DNA from 2 places in the Rahnella sp. PD4 genome. Region 2 is predicted to be linked to the other one. Evidence: predicted binding sites of a transcription regulator. Region 2 holds the regulator's gene; the other holds the start of a gene.
What was found. Region 2 encodes Fur, which represses iron uptake genes when iron is present. Its sites were predicted from a motif close to ATAATAATGAGAACNACTATCAA; they were not measured.

Region 1 (7,881 bases), on a different contig from region 2:
ATGGAGACTGGGGCTCAAAAAAATATCTGGTCGCCAGCCTGAATCAGAGCCTGAAACGCATGGGTCTGGAGTATGTGGATATTTTCTATCATCACCGTCCTGATCCTGATACGCCGCTGGAAGAAACGATGGCGGCGCTGGATTTAATCGTACGTCAGGGCAAAGCGCTTTACGTCGGCTTGTCGAACTATCCGGCAGAACGCGCGAAAAAAGCGTTTGAGATTTTGCAGCAACTTGGCACGCCATGCCTGATCCATCAGCCGAAATATTCGATGTTCGAACGCTGGGTGGAGGCGGATTTGCTGGATACGCTGGCGGATAACGGCGTGGGTTCCATCGCCTTCTCGCCACTGGCGGGCGGCGTGCTGACGGACCGTTACCTGGCAGGTATTCCTGAAGATTCCCGTGCGGCCAGTGACAGCAAGTTCCTGACTGCGGATCAACTGACAGAAGAGAAACTGGCGAAAGTGCGTAAGCTGAATGAGATTGCCCAGGCACGTGGTCAGAAGCTGTCGCAGATGGCGCTGGCCTGGGTTCTGCGGGGCGACCGCGTGACGTCTGTCCTGATTGGCGCCAGTAAAACCAGCCAGATCGACGACGCCGTGGGCATGGTCTCACATCGCCATTTCAGCGCAGAAGAACTGGCGGCTATTGAAGGGATTTTAGTGTAAACGGTTACTCTTCAGTATAAAAAACGCGCCTTTATGGAGGCTTCGTAAGCAAACCGTTAAGGCGCGTAAATCATTCAAAACAGGATTGTAAGCAATAGAACCGGTGTCCGCTTCCCCTTATAACTGTCAGCATAAATTATAAGGAATCTGGGGCCACACATGTTAAAACCGGTACTTTTTGCGACTTTGTTCTTTGCCCTGCTCCCTGCGGCGGTACCCACCGTACAGGCCAGCAGTTTCAGCCTGAATACGCCGGGCCTTTCTATCAATATCGGTGACCGCGACAGGCGGGGTTATTACTGGGACGGCTATGACTGGCGTAACCCAAGCTGGTGGAACGGCTATCGGGGCCACCACTATGGTGCACGCAGCCCGCGCGGCTATTACTGGGATGGTTATCGCTGGCGCGATCATGGCTGGTGGAACGAACGCCATCCGCCACGTCGTCCGATGCCACCGCCGCGTTATTATTACAGCGACCACGGGCGTGCGCATTATGATCACGGCCGCGGGCCGGATCGGGGTCGGGGACATGACCGGGGGCACGGCCATGATGATCACCGGGGCGGCGGGCATGGCGACCACCGCCATTAATCAACTGAATAAAACAAACAAAAACGGGACAGCGCAAACTGTCCCGTTTTTGTTTGCCTGTCGCTGCGCAGGCGTTATTTCGACATACCGATCAGCAGATAGAGGTTAAGGCTGACGACGATCAGCACGATGACCCGGCCCGCCCACTGGACGGTTTTCGTATTCACCATATCACCCATCAGGCTGCGGTTACCGGTAAAAGCCAGCAACGGCAGCAATGCCAGCGCAATCCCGAAGCTCAGCAAGACCTGGCTCATCACCAGAATGCGTGTGGCATCTAATCCCATCAGGATCACAATAAAAGACGGCATCATGGTCACCGTACGGCGAACCCACAGCGGAATGTAGAATTTCACGAACCCCTGCATCACCACCTGCCCGGCCAGCGTACCGACCACTGTTGAAGATAAACCGGCAGCCACCAGACTCAGACCAAAGGTAGTCGCAGCAGCGTGACCCAGCAACGGTTGCAGCGTCAGATAGGCTTCATCCAGCTCGCTGATCCCACTGTGTCCGCTGAAATGAAATGCCGCTGCGGCTGTCGCCATCATCGCCAGATTCACGAAACCGGCAATAGTCATGGCAATGCCGACATCCAGCTTGGTGGCTGAATAACGCTGCGCTTTAGAGGCTTTACCGCCCCGCTGAGTCAGCGAGGAGTGCAGATAGATGACATGCGGCATGATGGTCGCACCGAGTACACCGGCAGCCAGATAGACTGAATCGGCGGTTGGCAGTGCAGGGATCAACATGCCTTTGCCCAGCGCCACCATGCTCGGTTGCGAAAAGAATAACTCAACGATATACGCCGCCGCGACAAAAAGCAGCAAACCGGCGATCACCAGTTCCAGCGGCTTTTGCCCGCGTTTTTGCAGCCCGAGGATAATAAAGGTCGCAATCCCGGTGAGCACCGCGCCTTGTAACAGCGATACCCCGAGAAGCAGTTTAAAGCCAATGGCGGCACCAATAAATTCGGCAAGATCGGTAGCCATCGCGATAATTTCCGCCTGCACCCAGTAAGCCCAGACAGCCGGACGCGGGAAACGATCGCGGATATGTTCGGCCAGGTTTTTGCCGGTGGCGATACCGAGTTTGGCAGACAACAACTGGATCAACATCGCCATGATGTTGGCCCATACCACCACCCACAGCAACTGATAACCGTAAGAGGCTCCGGCCTGAATATTAGTCGCAAAGTTGCCCGGATCGATATAACCGATGGCGGCAATAAAAGCCGGCCCCATCAGTGAAAGCTTCATCTTTCTGGACGCGCGGCCTGTGGATTCGGCCCGGCTGTTCAGCATAGTTAGTTAACCCTTACAATTATTACGCTTACATCAATCATATCTAATTGATAATGATTATCAAGTGCATTTAGAATGATCTGAGTGATTGCTCTGATAGGCAGCAGCTGTAAGCGGGAAGGTAATAACTGAGAGGTGATTCGCTCACCCGATTTCAGAAAGCCAGACGCATCGTACTTTCCTAAAACAGACATTAACGGGCCAGATTCAGAATGCATTACGGCACATGATAAAACTAGCACAGGAATGCTAATTGTGCTTAGTTTTATTAACATCTTGATTTTTTGTGTGATGAGCCGTGATTTGTTGCAATTCGTGTCTGTAATTTCTATATTTGCAATCGACTTCACGTTTTAAATGTACGCGTTACATAAAATGTCCGTCGAAATATAGCCTGCCTCTAATTTGGAGCACCCATGTCCCGAATATTGCACTTTGTATTAGCGTTGGCCGTTGTCGCTGCACTCGCTTTACTGGTGAGCCGTGACCGGAAAAATATCCGTTTACGTTTCATTGTTCAGCTGCTGGTCATCGAAGTCTTATTAGCCTACTTCTTCCTGAATTCTTCTGTTGGTTTAGGTTTTGTGAAAGGCTTCTCAGACTTGTTTGAGAAATTATTAGGATTCGCTGCGGAAGGGACCGGCTTCGTATTTGGAGGCATGAGCGATAAAGGATTAGCGTTCTTCTTCTTGAAAGTTTTGTGTCCGATCGTGTTCATTTCTGCACTCATCGGTATTTTACAACACATTCGTGTACTGCCTTTCGTCATCCGTATTATCGGTACGGTTCTGTCGAAAATTAATGGCATGGGAAAACTGGAATCTTTCAACGCCATCAGTTCCCTGATTTTGGGTCAGTCAGAAAACTTTATCGCGTATAAAGATATTCTGAGCAAAATGTCTGAAAAACGTATGTACACCATGGCAGCCACAGCTATGTCGACGGTTTCTATGTCGATTGTGGGTGCGTATATGACCATGCTCGAACCGCGCTTTGTTGTTGCTGCGCTGGTGCTCAACATGTTCAGTACTTTCATCGTACTGTCGTTGATCAACCCTTATAAAGTTGATTCAGAAGAAGACCTGCAAATCGGTAATACGCATCAGGGCCAGAGCTTCTTTGAAATGCTGGGTGAATATATCCTGGCGGGTTTCAAAGTGGCTATCATCGTTGCAGCCATGCTGATTGGTTTCATCGCACTGATCTCCTGCCTGAATGCATTGTTTGACGTGGTATTCGGTATCACCTTCCAGGGCGTGCTGGGTTATGTCTTCTATCCGTTCGCATGGATGATGGGTGTGCCAAGCCACGAAGCCTTGCAAGTCGGCAGCATCATGGCAACCAAACTGGTTTCCAATGAATTCGTTGCGATGTTGGATCTGCAGAAAGTCGCGACTGAGCTGTCACCTCGCGGCGTGGGCATCCTGTCCGTGTTCCTGGTGTCATTCGCGAACTTTTCCTCGATCGGTATCGTTGCAGGTGCTATTAAAGGTCTGAACGAACATCAGGGCAACGTGGTTTCACGCTTCGGTCTGAAACTGCTGTACGGCTCAACGCTGGTCAGCGTGTTGTCTGCTTCTATCGCAGGTCTGGTACTGGCGTAGTAAGCCAATACAGAACGACAAGAAACCCGCTTCGGCGGGTTTTTTTTATGTCTGCAATTCAGGCAGGAAAACCGGAAGGAAAATCACAAACCCCGGAAAGCAAAAAACCTGCCGAAGCAGGTTTCTTTAATATTTGGTGGAGATAAGCGGGATCGAACCGCTGACCTCTTGCATGCCATGCAAGCGCTCTCCCAGCTGAGCTATACCCCCACACGAGGTTGTATCTGTTTACTTTTTGTTTCCCTGGGAAGGAAACAGCCAACTTGCTCTGGAAAGGAAGTTGGTGGAGATAAGCGGGATCGAACCGCTGACCTCTTGCATGCCATGCAAGCGCTCTCCCAGCTGAGCTATACCCCCAATTCATGCCCGTAAAAACGGGTGAACGGGGCGCATAATATGAAACGTCGCTACCCCTGTCAACGGCTAAATCCGTTTCTGAATTCAAGCGCTGAAAAAGCCGTCAAATCCCTCATCCCTCCGGCAAAAAACACCTTTCTTCAGGGAAATTTTCAGACAGACACTTTGTTTTACAAAACACCCGCCAGCCCGCACGATTCCTAGCTTTCTGATCTGCTTACGCATTTCCTTAACATCTATGTCCGAATAATTAATAGAATGTTAGCAGACTATGAAAATCGTCTTGTTTTGAGATAAATCTCAGAATAGACTGCTCGCGCAATAATCATAACTTAAACCATTCGAGCACTCCCATGTCCTTGTATTCACCTAAAGAAATCGCTTCCATCGCCGTCACAGCGGGCGTTAATAAAAGCCGCGCCACCGTGTTGAATTTGTTAATTTTGGGCTTCCTGGCTGGCGCCTTTATCGCCACCGGTTTCCTGTTGGATCTGCATGTAATAGGGACATTACCTGCTTCCTGGGGTTCATTCAGTAACTTGCTGGGCGCTGCTGTGTTTCCGGTAGGCATCATTCTGACTGTATTAGCAGGGGGAGAACTGCTGACCGGTAATATGATGACCTTACCTATCGCCTGGTTCGCGCGTCAGATCAGCCTTTACGCTGTTTTGCGCAACTGGTTCTGGGTGACTGTCGCTAACCTGCTGGGCAGTCTGGCCGTGGCCTATTTCTTCGGTCACGTTCTGGGGCTGACGGAAGGGGCTTTCCTGAGCAAAACCGTGGCAACCGCCACTGCGAAGGTCAATGCAGACTTCATGCACGCGTTCATTTCTGGTATCGGCTGTAACTGGCTGGTGTGTCTGGCAATCTGGCTGGCCTTCGCCAGTAAAGAAGTGGGCGGCAAAGTGATCGGTATGTGGTTCCCGGTTATGGCGTTCGTGGCCATCGGCTTCCAGCACGTGGTGGCAAATATGTTCATCGTGCCTGCAGCAATCTTTGCCGGTGCTCTGAGCTGGTCAGAATATCTGCCTAACTTCGTGGCCGTCTTCCTCGGTAACGCTGTAGGGGGTGCAGGCTTCGTTGGTCTGATGTATTTCCTGGCCTACCGTCCGACCGTTGAAACACCGGCGACTGAACAACGTTAATTAAGCCGTTTTCACGCTTACGTTTTACGGAAATACAAAAGCCAGCCGGTTTCCCGTGCTGGCTTTTTTACGACTGTTTTTAACAAGCTACTGAGCGGTCATTACTGCGCTTGTGTTTCACGCTCAGCAATGAAGGCTAATGCCATATCGATACGCGCCAGCACACGGCGCTGACCGATAGCATGAACGGTGACGTCAACACCCGGTGACTGACCTGCGCCGGTTACCGCAACGCGCAGTGGCATCCCTACTTTACCCATCCCCACTTCCAGCTCATCCGCTGTGCCCTGAATCGCGTGGTGAATGTTCTCAGCAGTCCAGTCAGTGATTGCAGCCAGTTTGGCGCGCACCACTTCCAGCGGCTGGCGCGCAACCGGACGTAAATGTTTCTTCGCCGCATCCGCATCAAACTCTGCAAAATCTTCATAGAAGTAACGGCAGGACACGGCCATTTCTTTCAGGGTCTTGCAGCGCTCACCCAGCAGGGTGACGATTTCGAACAGTTGCGGGCCGTTACGGGTTTCGATACCTGCCTGCTCCACATGCCACAACAGATGGGTCGCCACATAATGCGGATCCATCGTATTAATATAGTGGTGGTTCAGCCATTGCAGTTTTTCAGTGTTGAACGCACTGGCTGATTTGCTGACGTTTTCCAGTGAAAACAGGGCCTTCATTTCATCACGGCTGAAAATTTCCTGATCGCCATGAGACCAGCCCAGACGCACCAGATAGTTCAGCAGGGCTTCGGGCAGATAACCGTCATCACGGTATTGCATCACGCCTACCGCGCCGTGGCGTTTAGACAGTTTTTTACCGTCATCGCCCAGAATCATTGAAACGTGCGCATAAACCGGTACCGGTGCGCCCAGCGCTTTCAGGATGTTGATCTGGCGCGGAGTATTGTTGATGTGATCTTCACCACGGATAACATGGCTAATTTCCATATCCCAGTCATCAACGACAACGCAGAAGTTATAGGTCGGGGAACCATCGGTACGGCGGATGATCAGATCATCAAGCTCGTCATTGCTAAATTCGATCGGACCGCGGATCTGGTCGTCAAAAATAACCGAACCTTCCTGCGGGTTACGAAAACGCACGACACACGGCTCATCGGCCGCGTGATGTTCATGGCTGTCGCGACAATGGCCGTCATAACGAGGCTTCTCGTTATTCGCCATTTGTTCCTCACGCAACGCTTCCAGACGTTCTTTAGAACAATAGCATTTATAAGCCGTGCCGTTTTCCAGCATCTCATCAATCACCGCGTTATAACGGTCAAAACGTTTGGTCTGGAAATACGGGCCTTCATCCCAGTCCAGATTCAGCCAGTTCATGCCATCCATAATCGCGTCAATAGCAGCCTGGGTGGAGCGTTCGAGATCGGTGTCTTCGATACGCAGCACAAATTCACCGCCAAGGTTGCGGGCAAAGAGCCAGGAATAGAGCGCGGTACGGGCGCCACCGACGTGCAGATAGCCGGTCGGGCTTGGGGCAAAACGGGTTTTGATTTTCATCCGGGTGCAACCTTAATCACGCAACGCCAAAAAAACGTCGCTATCAATTAACAAAAAGTGGCAGACATTCTACCACTCTGCCCTGATTCCTCAACGCACAACCAGAGGCAGTCGCGTGGTTTAAGGCCATGAATGCGTAAAGAATCGACTACGGGGGCGAGAAACCCGTCAGGTTGACTAAAAATAAGCCGAACGAACATTTTTGTTTTTAAAAAGCATTGACGTAATTTCAAGTATCCCTATAATGCGACTCCATCACGACGGGGGCGATTAGCTCAGTTGGTAGAGCATCTCCTTTACACGGAGGGGGTCGGCGGTTCGAGCCCGTCATCGCCCACCACTCTTTAAGAGTGCCGCGTTGTGATAAGTAGGAAGAATTGAGAAATGGGCGATTAGCTCAGTTGGTAGAGCATCTCCTTTACACGGAGGGGGTCGGCGGTTCGAGCCCGTCATCGCCCACCATTTCTCAGCACATTTCTTCTTACCGAGGGAAGTACCCAGAAGTGGGCGATTAGCTCAGTTGGTAGAGCATCTCCTTTACACGGAGGGGGTCGGCGGTTCGAGCCCGTCATCGCCCACCACTTCTGCGGGCCGTTAGCTCAGTTGGTAGAGCAGTTGACTTTTAATCAATTGGTCGCTGGTTCGAATCCAGCACGGCCCACCAATTCAGAGAAAAGCGCCTTCAG
Region 2 (7,881 bases):
GGCCTGTGACGCCTGTTCTACCAGTGCGGCGTTCTGTTGTGTAACGCTGTCCATTTCTGTGACCGCTACCGCTACCTGGCTGATTCCTTTACTTTGTTCGTCAGACGCAGACGCAATTTCCGCCATGATGTCGGTGACATGCGTAATTGAGCGCACCACTTCATTCATCGTCTGACCGGCGTTTTCAACAAGTTTCGAGCCGCTGTCGACGCGGGAAACCGATTCGCTGATGAGCTGTTCGATTTCTTTTGCAGCCTGCGCACTGCGTTGTGCCAGGCTGCGCACCTCGCTGGCAACCACTGCAAAACCACGCCCCTGCTCGCCTGCACGTGCTGCTTCTACTGCGGCATTCAGCGCCAGAATGTTGGTCTGGAAAGCGATGCTGTTAATCACGGAAGTGATTTCAGCAATTTTCTTCGAACTGCCGGAGATATCTTTCATGGTGCTGACCACATCCGCCACGATGTTGCCACCTTTCTGCGCAGTGGTAGAAGCTTCCATAACCAGCTGGCTGGCATGATGAGCGTTATCAGCATTGTGCTTAACCGTCGCAGTCAGTTCTTCCATGCTGGCAGCGGTTTCTTCCAGTGCAGATGCCTGCTCTTCCGTACGGGAAGATAAATCGTTGTTTCCGGCTGAAATTTCTGACGCGCCCTGATAGATGTGATTGGTGCAGTTGCGGATGGTCTGAACGGTATTCACCAGGCTAGACTGCATCAGGTTCAGTAACGGAATCAGCTTACCGGCGCAGTTTTTACCGAACTCATCCAGATAAAGTGTCAGATCGCCGCTTGCTATCACCGCGAAGTGATCACGGATTTTATCCAAGGGTTTCACCAGCGCCATGACCAGATAACGGTCAGTCAGTAATAAGATCACCAGCCCGATACCAAAGGCCGTCAGCAGAATCACTTTGCTGAATGAGGTCAGATGGGCAGACTGCCGTTGCGATGCATCAAAATCTACCGCGATCTGACCGCCGACTTTGTCCATCGAGACACCAAAACTGCGGCTCAGTGCAGGTACGGTAGTGTTGGCTAACTGGTTATATAACTCCGTGTTCTTACTGAAGGCTGCGTCGAACATTGGCGTGACGCCCTGGGTAATCAGATTTTCCCAATTGGTGATCAGTTCCTGCACGGCAACATCTTCCAGCCCCGGATGCGGCGCCGTTTTAAAATTAGCCAGTGCCTGGGTCAGCCCGGTGAGGGATTGTTTGGCGGTATCAAAAATTTCCGGACCTTTTGACGGATCGGCCTGAAGCTGTGCGACGGCACGCGTAAGGCGAGTTACGGTACGGAAATACTGATCATTTCCTTTATTGATCAGCGCCATATTATTGACCAGCTCGGTACTGTTTTTGGTATTTTGGGTCAGTGTGTCAAGGGAGGTAACGGTGTATAGGGAAACACCCGCCCACATGACACAAAAAATGCCAAGAATTGTTAACAAAGCGGCCCTGATGGTAATATTTTTTAAAAACTGCACGATATGCCTCTCTCGAAACATGACTGTTTCTGGCCTGAGGATTGAGGGGGATGCGGAGAATCAAGACAGGTAACCAGCAGGCAAGTGCCCCAGGACATGTTTGAACACCTCTCCGGGCATCGATTTCTTTATTATGTTGAGATTGCTCTCGCATCATCTATCGGCGGAATATTCTCGAAATTTAGTATTGTGACGACTTATTTCTTCAATTTGCGTTTGACCTTATTCAGCCTGAGGTTAACGCACCCTGCGTGAAAGCACACAAAGGCGATAACACTTAAAAATATTGCCCGATAAACTTATTCCCCAGCTAAGAAGGCGAGCAGAAGCATATTCTCCGCCGCACGAGTTTGCTATCATCTGCATTATTATTGCCTGCGTTGCAGAGCACTTCATTGAGAACAAGAGGTTAGGTAATCTTATGGCCGTTGTAGGTATCTTCTTTGGATCCGATACAGGTAACACCGAAAACATCGCAAAAATGATCCAGAAACAGTTGGGTAAAGATGTTGCAGAGGTGCATGACATTGCGAAGAGCAGCAAAGAGGATCTGGAAAAATTCGATATTTTGCTTATCGGTATTCCAACCTGGTATTACGGTGAAGCGCAGTGTGACTGGGACGACTTTTTCCCAACGCTGGAAGAGATAGATTTCGAAGGTAAGCTGGTTGCACTGTTTGGCTGTGGTGACCAGGAAGACTATGCCGAATATTTTTGCGATGCACTGGGCACCGTGCGCGATATCATTGAGCCACGCGGCGCAGTGATTGTCGGACACTGGCCTACCGAAGGGTATCACTTTGAAGCCTCTAAAGGCCTGGCTGATGATAAGCATTTCATAGGACTGGCAATTGACGAAGATCGCCAGCCGGAACTGACCAGTGAACGTGTTGATGCCTGGGTGAAACAGATCACAGAAGAACTCAGCCTTTCTGAAATTATTGGCTAAAAACCCTGTTGGCCCTGAGGATTTATTCTACAATTGAAGGGCCAAACTATTACTGAAATTAACAATTTAACTGCTACAAAATTGTAACTTTCGGTCGTATCAAGGTACACTGAGTTCCTCTGTTTTTTCTATCGATCAAGTCGTTGCATTACCAATGTGACCGGCAAATTGTGATCTTTATTAACAGGCTATCGTTGACGACAATTGGCACACTTGCGTAAACGAAGAGACTAAACGAATAATTTGTGCCGCCGATGCCACAGGCTGCATGCCTCAACTTGATTAGCACATAGTAACAGGACTGAATCCGCATGACTGACAACAACACCGCACTGAAGAAAGCTGGCTTAAAAGTCACGCTTCCGCGCCTCAAAATCCTGGAAGTGCTGCAAGCGCCGGAAGGTCATCACGTTAGTGCGGAAGATCTTTACAAGCAATTAATTGATATGGGTGAAGAAATTGGCCTGGCAACGGTTTACCGCGTTCTGAACCAGTTCGACGACGCCGGTATCGTTACCCGTCATAATTTCGAAGGCGGCAAGTCCGTATTCGAACTGACTCAGCAGCATCACCACGATCACCTCATCTGCCTGGATTGCGGACGTGTAATCGAATTTCGTGATGAGTATATTGAAGGCCGTCAGCGTGAGATTGCTAAGAAACACGGCATCAAACTGACCAACCATAGTCTGTATCTCTATGGTCATTGTGAAGCAGGTGATTGCCGCGAAGATGAGTCTTTGCACAACGATAAACCTGCGCACTAATATGGCATGTGGCAACCCCGTTGCCGACAGGCTGTGAATTCATTAACCGCTGAAAAGCGGTTTTTTTATGTCTGGATTTCAGCAACCCTAAAAAAACCCCGGCACGCCGGGGTTTGATTTCTGCGATTCGTTTTACGGTTTCGGAGCGTTATTGGCCCGGATTTCCTGCCATATCTTTCCGCAATCTGCGGCATACGCCTGACCATTACCGGTTTTGCGTGCCGTAAGACACTGCTGGTAATCCACCACGCGAACCGTTTCCTGTTCCGCAAATTTTTGGTGGGCTTTTTCCTGTTTCAGTACATTCAGCACCGCCTGACAGGATGCCAGTTTATCCGGATTGCCTTCCGCCGTATTAATACAGGCGCTGTAAGCCTCACGCGTTTTGGATATTTCAGCCTGACCGGCTGTCGGCGCACAACCCGCCAGCAGAACAGCGGATACCACGGTCATCAATAATTTATTCATCGACATAGCGACCTCAGAAAATAGTGAATGGAGCGATAACGATGAATTTCACGTCTTTTTCATCCTGGAAAATATTGCCGTATCCGCCGCCCCAGCTTGGAATATCCGAATGATTGTCATACTGGGTGTAATGCAGTTTGAACAATGTCCCTTTCGCACGGCCTTCCTGAATGGTGTACAGCGCATCCAGACTCCAGGCGCTTTCTTTCAGGCGCTGACTCTGGTCGTAAGCCGCGTTAGTGCTCGGCCTGGCATCCCATGCATAAACATAGGAGCCACCGACGGCTAAGCCCGGTAAATCCCATTTTGCCAGGTCATACAACACGCCTGCATATACTGCTTTTTCACCGTTAGCGTTGAAGTCCGAACGGTTGTCCCACCACACATCAAGACGGCCGTTTGAAGAGGAATACGTCGGCGTCATACGTTGCAGGAAGTAACCCTGGTTCCCTTCCGCTTTCACCATCGTCCCTTCCAGACGCCAGTTGAACTGACCCGTGGTATAGCCGAAAGTTAACGCCTGCAACCAGGCCAGACCATCATACAAACTGTTTGGATCATTTTTGTCACTGATACGATCTTCTGCCCCATAGAACTGATAGCTGGTAGTCAGCGGATTGCCCAGCAAATCTATTTTGTACGAGGCTTTGCCAAAGTACTGATCGACATAACTTTCAGCCTGACCAAACGCGCCTTCCAGCACGAAGTCATTTTTAAAGTCATATTTCGCACCGAGGGAGTGAATATAAGAAACGCCGGTTTTCTTATCATTCTGGCGGAAATCATCCATTTCCAGATGCCAGGGCGATTTATATTCGTCGGCCCACATATAGGAGAAACTCAGTTCACCCGCATCACCGAAATCATGTTTATACCCGGCTTCCGCACCGCGATAAGTCCCCGGCATGAAGCTCCAGTGCGGTGCGATCAACGTCTGCCCTGTGGGCTGAATATAGCCCGCATGTCCCCAGAATCCGCCATATTTAAATTTACCGGCCGCTTTGTAGAGACTGACCCCGCCTTTATCACCTGAGTAATCCTCGTCATAAGCGTGGTTTTTAGAAGAGAATGCAATTTCGTTTGGATGAGTGCTGTCACTGGCTTCGGCTAATTCAATGGCGGTGAAGGCCGCAACGTCGATACCAAACATGTCCCAGGCATAACCAGAGGAAAAATCGAGATTCAGGTTAGCAGTGGAGTGTGAAAGGTTAGTCGCGTATTTGTTGTAGTCGGAATTATTGACGGTGACTTTTGAGCCATCCGGACGGGTTTCTTCTTTGGTTTTGTTCAAATCTTTGCGGTCACGTTCACGCTGCCAGTAATACACGCCACCGGTCAGTGTGGAATCATCGATAAAACCGGCCGCGCTGGCCTCGTGTGAAAACATCATTCCGCCACTCAGTAAAGTGCCGGCGAGAGAATACATGGCAGGTTTCAGGTAAGCCGATCCCCTGCCCCTGTTAAGGTGCTTGTGCATAGAGATTCCTCATTTTGACTAAAAATTTCGTGCAAAAACCCAAACGGGTATCAAAATCGGCCGTCAGAGACGTAACCGGTTAAATCAACATTAAGAGTATTTTTCGCGACGCGAATTATCAATGGGTAATTAATCATTGATCATCGAAGTATGACAAAGTGCACATAAAAATGAAAAAATGTAACTATATGTCTTAAGGCAGGATCAGACCGACAGATTATTTAAAAAGAGAGAATAAACAAGTCACTAAGTTTTACTGAGGAAAGGTTAAAACGTTTCAGCCACGGAAAGCACTGGAAATGAGCGTTTAAAAATCATACATCGGGAACACATTAATTCGCGACGAAAACCAATTTTTTGCAGTAGCAAAATAAAACCCGGACATAAAAAAACGCAGCCTGAGCTGCGTTTTTAAACCCTTATCGCGATGACTTTTATGCGACCGGTTTACTTTCCCATGTATCACGCAGGCCCACGGTACGGTTAAATACCAGATGTTCCGCGCCGGAGTAGCGACTGTCAGCGCAGAAATAACCTTCACGCTCGAACTGCAGGCTGATTTCAGCCTGAGCAGACACCAGCGACGGTTCAACAAAACCGTGCGCAATCACCAGAGACTCCGGGTTGATTGTGGTCAGGAAATCTTCTGCCTGCCCCGGGTTGGCAACATTGAACAGACGGTCATACAAGCGGAACTCAGCCGGTTTACCTTCTGAAGCCGAAACCCAGTGGATCACACCTTTCACCTTGCGGCCATCGGCAGGATCTTTACTGAGGGTGTCGATATCGTAAGAGCAGAAAATCGTGGTGATATTCCCTTCTGCGTCTTTCTCGATACGTTCTGCTTTGATCACATAGGCATTACGCAGACGCACTTCTTTGCCCAACACCAGACGCTTGTACTGTTTATTGGCTTCTTCACGGAAATCGGCCTGATCGATGTAAATCTCACGGGTAAACGGTACTTCGCGGCTGCCCATTTCCGGTTTGTTCGGATGGTTCGGCATCTTCACCCACTGCACAGCATCACCCGTAAAGTTTTCAATGATCACTTTAACCGGATTGATCACTGCCATAGCGCGCGGTGCATTCTCGTTCAGATCGTCACGGATACAGGATTCCAGCGCCATCATTTCAACGTTGTTATCCTGCTTGGTCACACCGATACGACGGCAGAATTCACGGATTGAAGCAGCGGTGTAACCCCGGCGACGCAGGCCCGACACCGTCGGCATACGCGGATCGTCCCAGCCTTCAACAATCTTCTCCGTTACCAACAGGTTCAGCTTACGCTTGGACATGATGGAATATTCTAGATTCAGACGGGAGAATTCGTACTGACGCGGGTGGCAGGGAATAGAAATATTATCCAGAACCCAGTCGTAGAGACGACGGTTATCCTGGAATTCCAGCGTACACAGCGAATGGGTGATCCCTTCCAGCGCATCGGAAATGCAGTGGGTAAAATCGTACATCGGATAGATGCACCATTTTTTACCGGTCTGGTGGTGTTCTGCGAACTTAATACGGTACAGAACCGGATCACGCATGACAAAGAATGGCGAGGCCATGTCGATTTTAGCACGCAGACAGGCAGCGCCTTCAGCGAACTCACCGTTACGCATTTTTTCAAACAGCGCAATATTCTCTTCTACGCTACGATCGCGATACGGGCTGTTTTTACCCGGCGACGTCAGTGAACCGCGGTATTCACGGATCTGCTCAGGAGACAGTTCATCCACATACGCCAGACCTTTGTTGATCAGTTCCAGCGCGTAAGCATGCAGTTGATCAAAATAGTCCGAGGAGTAATGAATATCGCCGCTCCAGTCGAAACCTAACCACTGAACGTCGTGTTTGATCGACTCAACGAATTCGATATCTTCTTTTGCCGGATTGGTATCGTCAAAACGCAGATTGCACTGCCCCTGATAGTCTTGTGCAATGCCGAAATTCAGGCAGATAGATTTCGCATGACCGATATGCAGATAACCATTAGGCTCAGGCGGGAAACGGGTGCGAACGGTATTATGTTTCCCGGTCGCCAGATCTTCATCAATAATCTGACGGATAAAATTTGTTGGGCGGGCTTCAGCCTCACTCATTGTGCAATTCCTCTACGCAACATTGACTCTACGGATAACCGCTTATGTTCCAACAAGCCACGTCGGGAAACAACCGTTAGTTGCATAAAATCGTGGTTATCTCTGCTGCGTCTGTTCTCAGGCAATAAAAAAGCGGGAAGAGATCGCTCTCTTCCCGCTGTCACTCCGTCAACCTGTTACGCCATCTGGCGAATTATTTGCTCTGGATGTCGAACAGCTTGGTCTGTCCCGCGACCACGGAACCACTGGCCAGTGAGACCACACCGGTATAATCATCAATATTACTGACGACGACCGGGCTTATCATTGAACGGGCATTGGCGTTCAGATAATCCAGATCCAGTTCGAGCACAGGCTGACCGGCGGTGACTGTTGCGCCTTCCTCGACCAGTCGGGTAAAGCCCTGTCCGTTCAGCGCCACAGTATCAATCCCCATATGCACCACGATCTCAGCACCGGAAGTGGTTTCCAGGCAGAAAGCATGATTGGTATTGAAGATTTTCACGACGGTGCCCGCGGCTGGCGATACCACAATTTTATCGGTAGGACGAATAGCGACACCATCACCTACGGCTTTGCTGGCAAAGGCTTCATCAGGCACCTGATCCAGCGCGAAGATATCACCCG

Region 1: ACOZIO_RS07805 (Nramp family divalent metal transporter) is a predicted target of Fur. The motif match lies at 2,617-2,639, and genes of this name have one in related genera.

What each region holds. Positions count from the first base shown of each region.
Region 1 covers NZ_JBLZQF010000002.1:697,258-705,138, forward strand. The annotation lists gene mgrA (L-glyceraldehyde 3-phosphate reductase) at 1-671, shown strand, start outside; gene ACOZIO_RS07800 (DUF2502 domain-containing protein) at 831-1,265, shown strand; gene ACOZIO_RS07805 (Nramp family divalent metal transporter) at 1,340-2,569, opposite strand; gene ACOZIO_RS07810 (NupC/NupG family nucleoside CNT transporter) at 2,986-4,173, shown strand; tRNA gene ACOZIO_RS07815 (tRNA-Ala) at 4,308-4,383, opposite strand; tRNA gene ACOZIO_RS07820 (tRNA-Ala) at 4,455-4,530, opposite strand; gene ACOZIO_RS07825 (formate/nitrite transporter family protein) at 4,884-5,675, shown strand; gene gltX (glutamate--tRNA ligase) at 5,777-7,195, opposite strand; tRNA gene ACOZIO_RS07835 (tRNA-Val) at 7,460-7,535, shown strand; tRNA gene ACOZIO_RS07840 (tRNA-Val) at 7,582-7,657, shown strand; tRNA gene ACOZIO_RS07845 (tRNA-Val) at 7,701-7,776, shown strand; tRNA gene ACOZIO_RS07850 (tRNA-Lys) at 7,784-7,859, shown strand.
Region 2 covers NZ_JBLZQF010000008.1:62,578-70,458, reverse strand. The annotation lists gene ACOZIO_RS18705 (methyl-accepting chemotaxis protein) at 1-1,488, opposite strand, end outside; gene fldA (flavodoxin FldA) at 1,910-2,437, shown strand; gene fur (ferric iron uptake transcriptional regulator) at 2,749-3,204, shown strand; gene chiQ (ChiQ/YbfN family lipoprotein) at 3,337-3,672, opposite strand; gene chiP (chitoporin ChiP) at 3,686-5,098, opposite strand; gene glnS (glutamine--tRNA ligase) at 5,584-7,254, opposite strand; gene nagE (PTS N-acetyl glucosamine transporter subunit IIABC) at 7,448-7,881, opposite strand, start outside.